DNA from 3 places in the Streptosporangium sp. NPDC006930 genome. Region 3 is predicted to be linked to each of the others. Evidence: predicted binding sites of a transcription regulator. Region 3 holds the regulator's gene; each other region holds the start of a gene.
The links. The regulator HrcA, encoded in region 3, represses chaperone genes, less so after heat shock. The targets are predictions, from matches to a motif close to TTGGCACTCTCNNNNNGAGAGTGCCAA.
Positions count from the first base shown of each region.

Region 1: ABZ664_RS03315 (DNA starvation/stationary phase protection protein) is a predicted target of HrcA. The motif match lies at 1,839-1,865, and genes of this name have one in related genera.
Region 2: groES (co-chaperone GroES) is a predicted target of HrcA. The motif match lies at 2,163-2,189, and genes of this name have one in related genera.

Region 1 covers NZ_JBEYID010000001.1:707,712-710,984, reverse strand. The annotation lists gene ABZ664_RS03320 (hypothetical protein) at 1-992, shown strand, start outside; gene ABZ664_RS03315 (DNA starvation/stationary phase protection protein) at 1,285-1,752, opposite strand; gene ABZ664_RS03310 (MerR family transcriptional regulator) at 1,875-2,606, shown strand; gene ABZ664_RS03305 (VIT domain-containing protein) at 2,603-3,273, shown strand, end outside.
Region 2 covers NZ_JBEYID010000002.1:285,532-288,804, forward strand. The annotation lists gene groL (chaperonin GroEL) at 52-1,671, opposite strand; gene groES (co-chaperone GroES) at 1,762-2,073, opposite strand; gene ABZ664_RS04550 (class I SAM-dependent methyltransferase) at 2,318-3,273, shown strand, end outside.
Region 3 covers NZ_JBEYID010000001.1:228,365-231,637, reverse strand. The annotation lists gene dnaJ (molecular chaperone DnaJ) at 1-806, opposite strand, end outside; gene hrcA (heat-inducible transcriptional repressor HrcA) at 821-1,834, opposite strand; gene ABZ664_RS00970 (hypothetical protein) at 2,017-2,826, shown strand; gene ABZ664_RS00965 (DUF3097 domain-containing protein) at 2,884-3,273, shown strand, end outside.

The sequences.
Region 1 (3,273 bases), 480 kb from region 3:
CGAGTTCCACCCCGACGTCCACGCCCACGCAGCCTCCGGTGACGCCGGGACGGCAGATCGTGGAGCTCACCCCGGGCGACTACGCGGGCACCTGCGTGGAGCCTGTCGCGTACCGGGCCACCGGGCGGGTCACGCTCCCCGCCGGAGCCGCGCAGCAGGTCACGTACTGGTGGCTCGTGGACGGCGCCGCCTGGCAGAAGCAGGTGCTGGACTTCCCCGCCTCCGCCCAGGCCCGCTCCCAGGACGTCTCCGCCTCCTGGACCCTCGGTGCCGCAGGGGGCGGCCCGCACAAGGTCGGCCTCATGGTCGAGGGCGGCCCCTCCCAGCCTGACGAGCGCCCGTACACCTTCACCTGCGACGAGGGGCCCAACAACGCCAATGTGACCTTCCGCTACGTGCTCGTGCCGCTCTACGCGGGCGACTGTGACCGTTCCTTCAGCATGCGTGTGGACGGGCTGTTCACGACGGACCGGGAGACCGAGGTCAGGTACCGCCTGGTGGCCGACGGCCAGCCGGGGCCGGTCAGGAGCCGGGTGCTCAAGCCCGGCGTCGTCCAGACGATCGGCGATTTCTGGAACAAGTCCACGCAGAGCAGCGGAAACGGCACCGTACGACTTGAGGTGCTCAACCACAACAAGCCGTTCACCCAGCAGACCTACTCCTGGACCTGTGTGCCGAAGGACCCGACACCGGGCACGGTCCGCATCGGCGGGCTGACCTCGGTGGCCTACCACGGCGACTGCGACGCCGCGCCGTACCCGACCGCGTGGGCGGACCTCCATGCGGCTCCGGACACGGAGATCAGCTACCGCTGGGTCATCGACGGGAAGCCGGATGACACCCACACGCTCAAGGTCGGATCCAGCGGATTCCTCGGCCTCCAGTCCGCTCACTGGACCCGGAGTTCGAAGACCAGCGGAACGGTCGCCATCGAGGTGCTGAACCACAACAAGCCGACCAAGCAGGCCGCGTATCCGGTGAACTGCATCTGATCGACATCGTCCCGCCCGTAGCCCCCCTACGCGGACCACGGGCTTTCACGTTCTCCGGTGTCCTCGTCACCCGGCTTGGGCCTACCTCCGAATCCGGTTCCAATCTCCCCGGAAGCCGGTCCCACCACCCGCAGGCGAGGAGCGCCATGCCCCTGACACCGAGGCGGCGTCTGGGTCTGGACCCGGCGGAAGGGCCTGGTGCCGGTCCCGATGACGTCGCCGCCGAAAGAAGGACTCCGGAGAACACCGAAGGTGCCCCGGCCGGCGGGCCGGGGCACCTTGGTGAGACGATCTAGCGCTGGGCCTCGATCATCCAGTGGTGCTTCTCCAGATCCTGGGTGATCTCGATGAGGATGTCCTGGGTGACCAGGTCGGGCTTCTCGGTGGCCGCGATGCGCTCGCGCATCCGGCGGACGATGGACCCGAGGATGTCCGTCATCGCCGCCACGACCTTGCCGTCGTGGATGTAGCCGGTCTCCAGTTGCGGCACCTCGCTGGTCTTCGCGAGCGTGGAGGCCCGGCCGTCGGGGTTGCACCCGAGGGCCACCGCGCGCTCCGCGACGGTGTCCGCGTGCTTCCTCGCCGACGAGACGATCTTGTCGAGCTGCAGGTGCAGCGACCGGAAGTTGTGGCCGATCACGTTCCAGTGCGCCTGCTTGGTCAGGAGTGACAGGTCGAGCAGGTCGACGAGCGCGCCCTGGAGCACGTTGCCGACGACCTTCTTGTCTTCCGCGTTGAGTGGACTGGTGATCGCAGACATAGAGTTTCCCCCTGTTTCGAACCTAGTTTCCTCTTTGCTGCTAAATGTCCGTACCCACCTATCTGCCCCCTACGCAGGCCGAAATGTTGACACTGTCATGATTACAGTGTCACTATCGAGGCATGGAATGGACCATCGGTGAACTGGCTGAGCGGGCATCCGCGGCGCTGACCCCCACCGCCCAGCTCAACGGGCGGGTGAGGGACATGCCCAACGAACGCCTCATCCGCTGGTATTCGACGATCGGCCTCCTCGACCCCCCGGCGGCCCGCCGAGGTCGCGTCGCCATGTACGGCAGGCGCCACCTGCTCCAGATCGTCGCCGTGAAGCGACGCCAGTCCGACGGCCGCACCATCGCCGAGATCCAGGCCGAGCTGGCCGGAGCCACCGACCAGACCCTGGAGTCGATCGCCCGCCTCCCCGACCACCCACCGCAACCCGCACCCCCTCCGGCAAGCACAGGCTCCCCCCAGCCGGCACGCCCGCGCTTCTGGGCCGGACCGCCCTCCCCCGCAGAGCCACCGACGCCACCGAAGTCACCGGAGCCGGTGAAACCGGTGAAACCGGAGGTGCCCGCACCACCGCCCCGACCGGCCGCCGCACACACCGCACAGCCGCCACCGCCCACCGCTGCCGTCGCTGCCGAGCCCCGGCCCGCGCCGTCCTCGCCACCCGCCCCGAAGGCCGTGGCCGTCCACGGCGTAAAGCTGGCGAACGGCGTGACGCTCCTGCTCGACACGGGTGCGAACGCCCCCACCCCCGACGACCTCGCCGAGATCGCCGCCGCCTCGGAAGGGCTCCTGTCACTCCTCCGCGAACGCGGCCTCACACCTCCGGAAGGAACTCACTCATGATTACCTCGATCACAACGCTGCCGCCGGAGGAGTGCCACCCCGTCCCCGACACCGGGCTGGGGGCGCTCGCCACCGAGCTCGGCAACCTGCCGCTGGAGAGCGTGGACGTGACCGCCGCCGTGTCCGGCCTGAGTGCCGGGGTCGAGGTGGTCCAGGGTTTCCGCAACCCGCACGACGTGGCGCTTGAGGCGACGTACGTCTTCCCGCTGCCCGACCGGGCCGCCGTGACCGCCTTCAGGATGGAGGCCGACGGCCGGGTCATCGAAGGCGTGCTCAAGGAGCGCGGCCAGGCCAGGGCCGACTACGACCAGGCGATCTCCCAGGGCAAGAGAGCCGCGATCGCCGAGGAGGACCGGCCGGACGTCTTCACCATGAGGGTCGGCAACATCGTGCCGGGCGAGCGGGTCACCGTGCACCTCACGCTGAACCAGCCGCTCCCGTACGAGGACGGCGCGGCCACCTTCCGCTTCCCGCTGGTCGTCGCCCCCCGCTACATCCCCGGCACCCCGCTGGACGACGAGCGGGCGGGCGACGGGTGGGCACCGGACACCGACGCGGTCCCCGACGCCTCCCGGATCACCCCGCCGGTGCTGCTGCCCGGCTTCCCCAACCCGGTCCGCCTCTCGCTCGCCGTCTCCGTCGACCCCGCAGGACTGGAACTGCGCGA
Region 2 (3,273 bases), on a different contig from region 3:
GAACGGCTCGCGCCTCCTTCGAGACGCGAGCCGTGCGGAACCGCTGAGGAATCAGTGACCGTGACCGTGGCCGTGCCCCTGGCCGGCGGCCGGAGCCTCCTCCTCGGGCTTGTCCACCACGAGGGCCTCGGTCGTCAGCAGCATGCCGGCGATGGAGGCGGCGTTCTGGACGGCCGAGCGGGTGACCTTGACCGGGTCGATGACGCCCTGGGCGATCAGGTCGCCGTACTCGCCGGTGGCGGCGTTGAAGCCCTGGCCGACGGACAGCTCGGTGACCTTCGCCGTCACGACGTAGCCCTCAAGGCCGGCGTTCTCCGCGATCCAGCGGGCCGGCTCGACGAGAGCCTTGCGGACGATGGAGACACCGGTCGCCTCGTCACCGGTCAGGCCCAGGTCGTCGAGGACCTTGGAGACGTGGATGAGCGCGGAGCCACCGCCGGAGACGATGCCCTCCTCGATCGCCGCACGCGTCGCCGAGATGGCGTCCTCCAGGCGGTGCTTCTTCTCCTTCAGCTCCACCTCGGTGGCCGCGCCGACCTTGAGCACGCAGACGCCGCCGGAGAGCTTGGCGAGGCGCTCCTGGAGCTTCTCGCGGTCCCAGTCGGAGTCAGACTGCTCGATGGCGAGCTTGATCTCCTTGACGCGGTCGGCGATCGCCGCGGCCTCACCGGCACCGTCGACGACGGTGGTGGAGTCCTTGGTGATGACGACGCGCCGGGCGGTGCCCAGCACCTCCAGGCCGACGTGCTCCAGCTTGAGGCCGATCTCCTCGCTGACGACCTGACCACCGGTGAGGATGGCGATGTCCTGCAGCATGGCCTTGCGGCGGTCGCCGAAGCCCGGCGCCTTGACGGCGACGGAGGTGAAGGTGCCACGGATCTTGTTCGTGACGAGAACCGCGAGGGCCTCGCCCTCGACGTCCTCGGCGATGACCAGCAGGGCCTTCTTCGTCTGCGCGATCTTCTCGAGCAGCGGCAGGAAGTCCGCGACAGAGGCGATCTTGCCCTGGGTGATCAGGATGTAGGGGTCCTCCAGGATCGCCTCCATGCGCTCCTGGTCGGTCACCATGTAGGGCGACAGGTAACCCTTGTCGAACTGGAGACCCTCGGTGAACTCGAGCTCCAGGCCCATGCTGTTGGACTCTTCGACGGTGATGACACCGTCCTTGCCCACCTTGTCGAACGCCTCGGCGATCAGCTCACCGATCTTGGCGTCCTGCGCGGAGATCGTCGCCACATTCGCGATCTCCTTCTTGTCCTCGACCGGGCGGGCCGACTCGATCAGCCGGTCGCTCACGGTCCTGGCCGCGATGTCGATGCCGCGCTTGAGGGAGAGCGGCTGCGCTCCGGCGGCCACGTTGCGCAGACCCTCGCGGACCATGGCCTGGGCCAGGACCGTCGCGGTGGTGGTGCCGTCACCGGCGACGTCGTTGGTCTTGGTCGCCACTTCCTTGGCCAGCTGGGCGCCCAGGTTCTCGTACGGCGTCTCCAGCTCGACCTCGCGGGCGATGGTGACACCGTCGTTGGTGATGGTGGGCGCACCGAACTTCTTGTCGATGACGACGTTGCGGCCGCGCGGGCCCAGCGTCACCTTGACCGCGTCCGCGAGAGCGTTCACGCCGCGCTCGAGAGCTCGGCGCGCGTCCTCCTCGAACGACAGGGTCTTCGGCATGACAATCCTCTCTATAAGTACGTCGGCGCATCAAAGCCCCGGGCGCTCATGCGACCCGGGGCTCGATACGTCATCTTTGTGAAGCGAGAACTACTTCTCGATGATGGCGAGCACGTCACGGGCGGAGAGCACGAGATACTCCTCGCCGTTGTACTTCACCTCGGTGCCGCCGTACTTGCTGTAGAGGACCACGTCGCCCTCCTTGACGTCGAGCGGAATCCGCTTCTCGCCCTCGTCGTCCCAGTTGCCGGGACCCACCGCGAGGACCTTGCCCTCCTGCGGCTTCTCCTTGGCGGTGTCCGGGATGACCAGACCGGAAGCGGTGGTCTGCTCGGCCTCAAGCGGCTGGACCACAATGCGGTCGCCGAGCGGCTTAACGGGAACCTTGGTGGCGGTCGTCACGTCGGACCTCCCCTTCAGATATGAATGATCTAGAAGAGGCGACCAGCGGTCTGCCGTCGCGGGTGTCAGACCTGCCTCGTCGCATGTATTTGGCACTCTCACCGGGAGAGTGCCAATACGGAACAGTATGCAAGGTGGCCTTGACAGTCAACACGAAGCACCCCTTCTCCGCTTCACGCGAACGTCAAACCAGGTGGAAGCCCTTCGGCGAAGCCCTACGGTCAAGGCGGTAGCGTCGGCTGATGTGAATCTCGACGCATTCCGGGAACTCCTCACCCAGCGCGGCCAGGAGGCCCTGGGCGCCGCGGCCGAGACCGCCGCCGACGACCCGATGACGGCGGTGACGAGGTTAAGGAAGATCTACGACGCGGACCTGACCTCCGCGGCGCTCACCCAGGCGACGCTCAGGCTGCGCGCGCGGGAGAAGTTCGGCGCCGACGCCGATCTCATGTACTTCACCCGGACCGGCCTGGAGCAGGCCACCCGCCGCGAGGTCGCCGACCACAGGGCGCGGCGCCTCCCCGCCGGCTCGCGGGTCGCCGACGTCTGCTGCGGCATCGGCGGCGACCTCCTCGCCCTGGCCAGGGCCGGGTGCTCCGTCGAGGCCGTCGACGCCGACCCGCTCACCGCCGCGATCGCCCAGGCCAACGCCGATGCCCTGGGCTTCGGCGACCGGGTCTCGGTCCGCGCCGCCGACGCCTCCACCCTGGACCCGGCCGCCTTCGACGTCCTGTTCGCCGACCCCGCGCGCCGCGGCGCGCGGGGTCGGACCTTCGACCCGATGGGGTACTCACCGCCCTGGCCCGCCGTGCTGGAGATGGTGGCCGGAGCCGAGGCGGCCTGCCTGAAGGTCGCCCCCGGGATCCCGTACGAGTTCGTCCCCGAGGGCGCGGAGGCCGAGTGGGTCTCGTACAGGGGCGACGTCAAGGAGGCCGTGATCTGGTGCGGTGCGCTGGCGGGCGAGACGGCGCGCAGGGCCACGATCCTGCCGTCGGGGGCCACGATGACACCCGACCCCGCCCTCGGTGATCCCGCCACCGGCCCCGCCGGGCGCTACATCTACGAGCCCGACGGCGCGGCGATCCGCGCCCACCTGGTCGCGGAGATCGCCGCGTCGGTCGGCGGGCATCTGCTCGACCCGCAGATCGCCTACATCACCGGTGACACCGCGACGCCGACGCCGTGGGCGTCGCGGTACGA
Region 3 (3,273 bases):
TGCAGGTCGTCGCCGCGCCTCTCGAAGATCTCGTGGGGACGCTCGACGATCTCCAGGAACAGGTCTCCGGGCGGACCCCCGCCCGGGCCGATCTCGCCTTCGCCGGCGAGCTGGATGTGGGTGCCGTCCTCGACGCCGGCCGGGATGCGGACCTTGATGGTCCGCCGGGTGCGGACCCGGCCGTCACCCGAGCACTCCTGGCAGGGGTTGCGGATGATCGATCCGAAGCCGCCGCACTGGGGGCAGGGGCGGGAGGTCATGACCTGGCCGAGGAAGGACCGGGTGACCTGGGACACCTCTCCCCGGCCATGACACATGTCACAGGTGTCGGGGTGGGTGCCGGCCGCGGCCCCTGAGCCCGTGCAGACCTCACAGACCACGGCGGTGTCGACGACCAGCTCGCGGGTGGTGCCGAAGCCCGACTCGCGCAGGTCGAGCTCGACCCTGATGGTCGCGTTGCGCCCGCGGCGGGCACGGGAGCGGGGGCCTCGGCCACCGCCTCCACCGGCCGCGCCGAAGAAGGCGTCCATGATGTCGCTGAACGGGAAGCCGGCGCCGAAGCCTCCGGCGCCCGCACCGCCGCCCGCGGCGAACGGGTCGGCACCCATGTCGTACATCTGCCGCTTGCCGGAGTCGGACAGGACCTCGTAGGCCTGCGTGATCTCCTTGAAGCGCTCCTGAGTCTCAGGATCGGGGTTGACGTCGGGATGCAACTCGCGTGCCAGGCGGCGGTACGCCTTCTTGATCTCTTCCGCACTGGCGTCACGGCGCACCCCGAGGGTGCCGTAGTAGTCGCTCTTAGCCACTTTTCGTTGACCTCTTATGATGCAGCCAGAATCTGGCTGACGTAGCGTGCCACCGCGCGCACCGCGCCCATCGTGACCGGGTAGTCCATTCGCGTCGGGCCCAGCACACCGAGCCGGGCGAGTTGCTTGTCCCCGGAACCGTATCCAGCGGCGACGATGGATGTGCCCTGGAGTCCGGTGTAGGGGTTCTCCGAGCCGATCCGCACGGTCAGCGCGGAAAGGTCCGAGGTCTCACCGAGCAGTCGCATGAGCACGACCTGCTCTTCCAGGGCCTCCAGCACGTCGCGGAGCCCGACGGTGAAGTCGGCTCCCGCGAGGTTGGCGGCCCCGGCAAAAACGATCTTCTCATCATGCCTGTCCACCAGGGACTCAAGCAGTACGGACAGGATAGTGGCCGCGAGCGGCCGATCCTCCGCGGGCAACCGTTCCGGCAGATCGGCGACCCTGTCGGGAACGCTGGTGAGCCCGCATCCGTCGAGGGAGGCGTTGAGCATCGCGCGCAGGTGTGCCACGCGCTGCTCGTCGATGACGTCGGGCACCTCGATCACGCGCTGCTCGACCCTGCCGGTGTTGGTGATCAGCACGAACATCAGCCGGCGCTCGCTCAGCGGCACCAGCTCGACGTGCCTGACCGTCGAGTGGGTCAGCGTCGGATACTGCACCACGGCGACCTGCCGGGTGAGCTGGGCCAGCAGCCGCACCGTCCGCATGACGACGTCGTCGATGTCCACGGCGCCCGCGAGGAAACTCTCGATGGCCTTGCGTTCCGCGCTCGACAGGGGTTTCACCTGCGAGAGCCTGTCGACGAAGAGCCGGTAGCCCTTGTCGGTGGGCACCCGGCCGGCGCTGGTGTGGGGTTGGGCGATGTAGCCCTGCTCCTCCAGCATCGCCATGTCGTTACGGATCGTCGCCGGGGACACCCCCAGGTTGTGCCGGTCCGCGAGAGCCTTCGACCCCACCGGTTCGTTGGTGGACACGTAGTCCTCGACGATGGCGCGGAGCACGGCGAGCTTGCGGTCGTCGACCAACGTGGTCACCTCCCTGCCTGCGTTCAGAGGGAAACACGAGGCTTGGCACTCTGTGTTCCCGAGTGCCAAGTGTACGGCCCCCGCACGGAAGGCGCGATAAGCGAAAGCGGTGAATGATGACGGCAAGCCTTTGTCAAGTCAACTGCTATCGCGATCCAAGCAGTACCCACCACAATTTGCACATGTCCAACGATTTCGGTTCTTATCCGGGCGACGCCTCCCGCGGCCCCGGTCACGGCGGCCCTCAGCAGCCGTATGGCCAGCAGTACGGCCAGCAGCAGCCCGGCCAGCAGTACGGCCAGCAGCCGTCCGGCCAGCAGTACGGCCAGCAGTACGGCCAGCAGCCCCCCTCGTACGGTTACGCGCCTCCCGGTTACGGCGCCCCGCAGGGACCACCGCCCAGCGGAAAGATCAAGCCTGGTATCGGGTGGATCGTCGGAGTCTGGCTGCTCGCCCTGGTCAGCATCATCGTCGGCATCGGCGGCTTCGCCGGTGGCATCCTCGGCGCGGTCACCGACGCGGCCCCGACGCGGACGTTCGCCCCCGGCGAGACCGCGACGGTCGCGCTCGACCCGGCGGACAAGCCGGCGATCTACGTCGCCACCGGCGGGCCCACCAAGTTCGAGTGCACGCTCACCGGCGGTACGAGCACGCCTCGCCTGCAGAAGCCGGACGTCCAGCAGACCGTCGCGGGATCCGACGGCGTCACCTGGGAGATGGGCCTGCGGGTCGGCGTGGACCAGGCGGGCGACTACCAGGTCCAGTGCTCCGCCGACCCCGCCGACGGCACGACCTTCGGCGTGGGCAGGGAGTTGTCCGCCGACTCGCTGGTGGGCGGGGTGGCCGCCCTGTTCTTGATCCCCGGCATCGGGATCCTGCTCGCCATCGTCGTGACGATCGTCGTGCTGGTGAAGCGGAGCGGTGCCCGCAAGCGCCAGGCCGCCGCATCGTCGATGGGACAGTGGGGACAGCCGGGACCCTACGGCAGGTGACCCCGGTGTTTGCTAGCGTCCCACCTGATCCCCGGCGAGAGAGGGTGGCGGTCGGTGATGTACGAGCGTGACGTTCTGGCGGGAGACTGGCGGCGCCCGCGCAGGGGGACGATCCCCCAGGTGCCCGCGGAGCCCGACCTGGTCGTCGAGGACGCCGACGGCGGCTTCTGCGGCGCCGTGGTGGCCTGCGACAAAGAGTCCGTCACCCTGGAGGACCGCTTCGGGCGGCGGCGGGTCTTCCCGCTGGAGCCGGCGGCCTTCCTTCTGGAGGGCAAGGTCGTGACGCTCGTACGGCCCGCCGCCGCGCCGCGCGGCCCGAGGCGGAGCGCGTCGGGTTCCATCGCGGTCGAGGGCCTGCGGGCCCAGGTCGCGAAGGAGAGCCGGATCTACGTGGAGGGCGTGCACGACGCCGCGCTCGTGGAAAAGGTCTGGGGGCACGACCTGCGG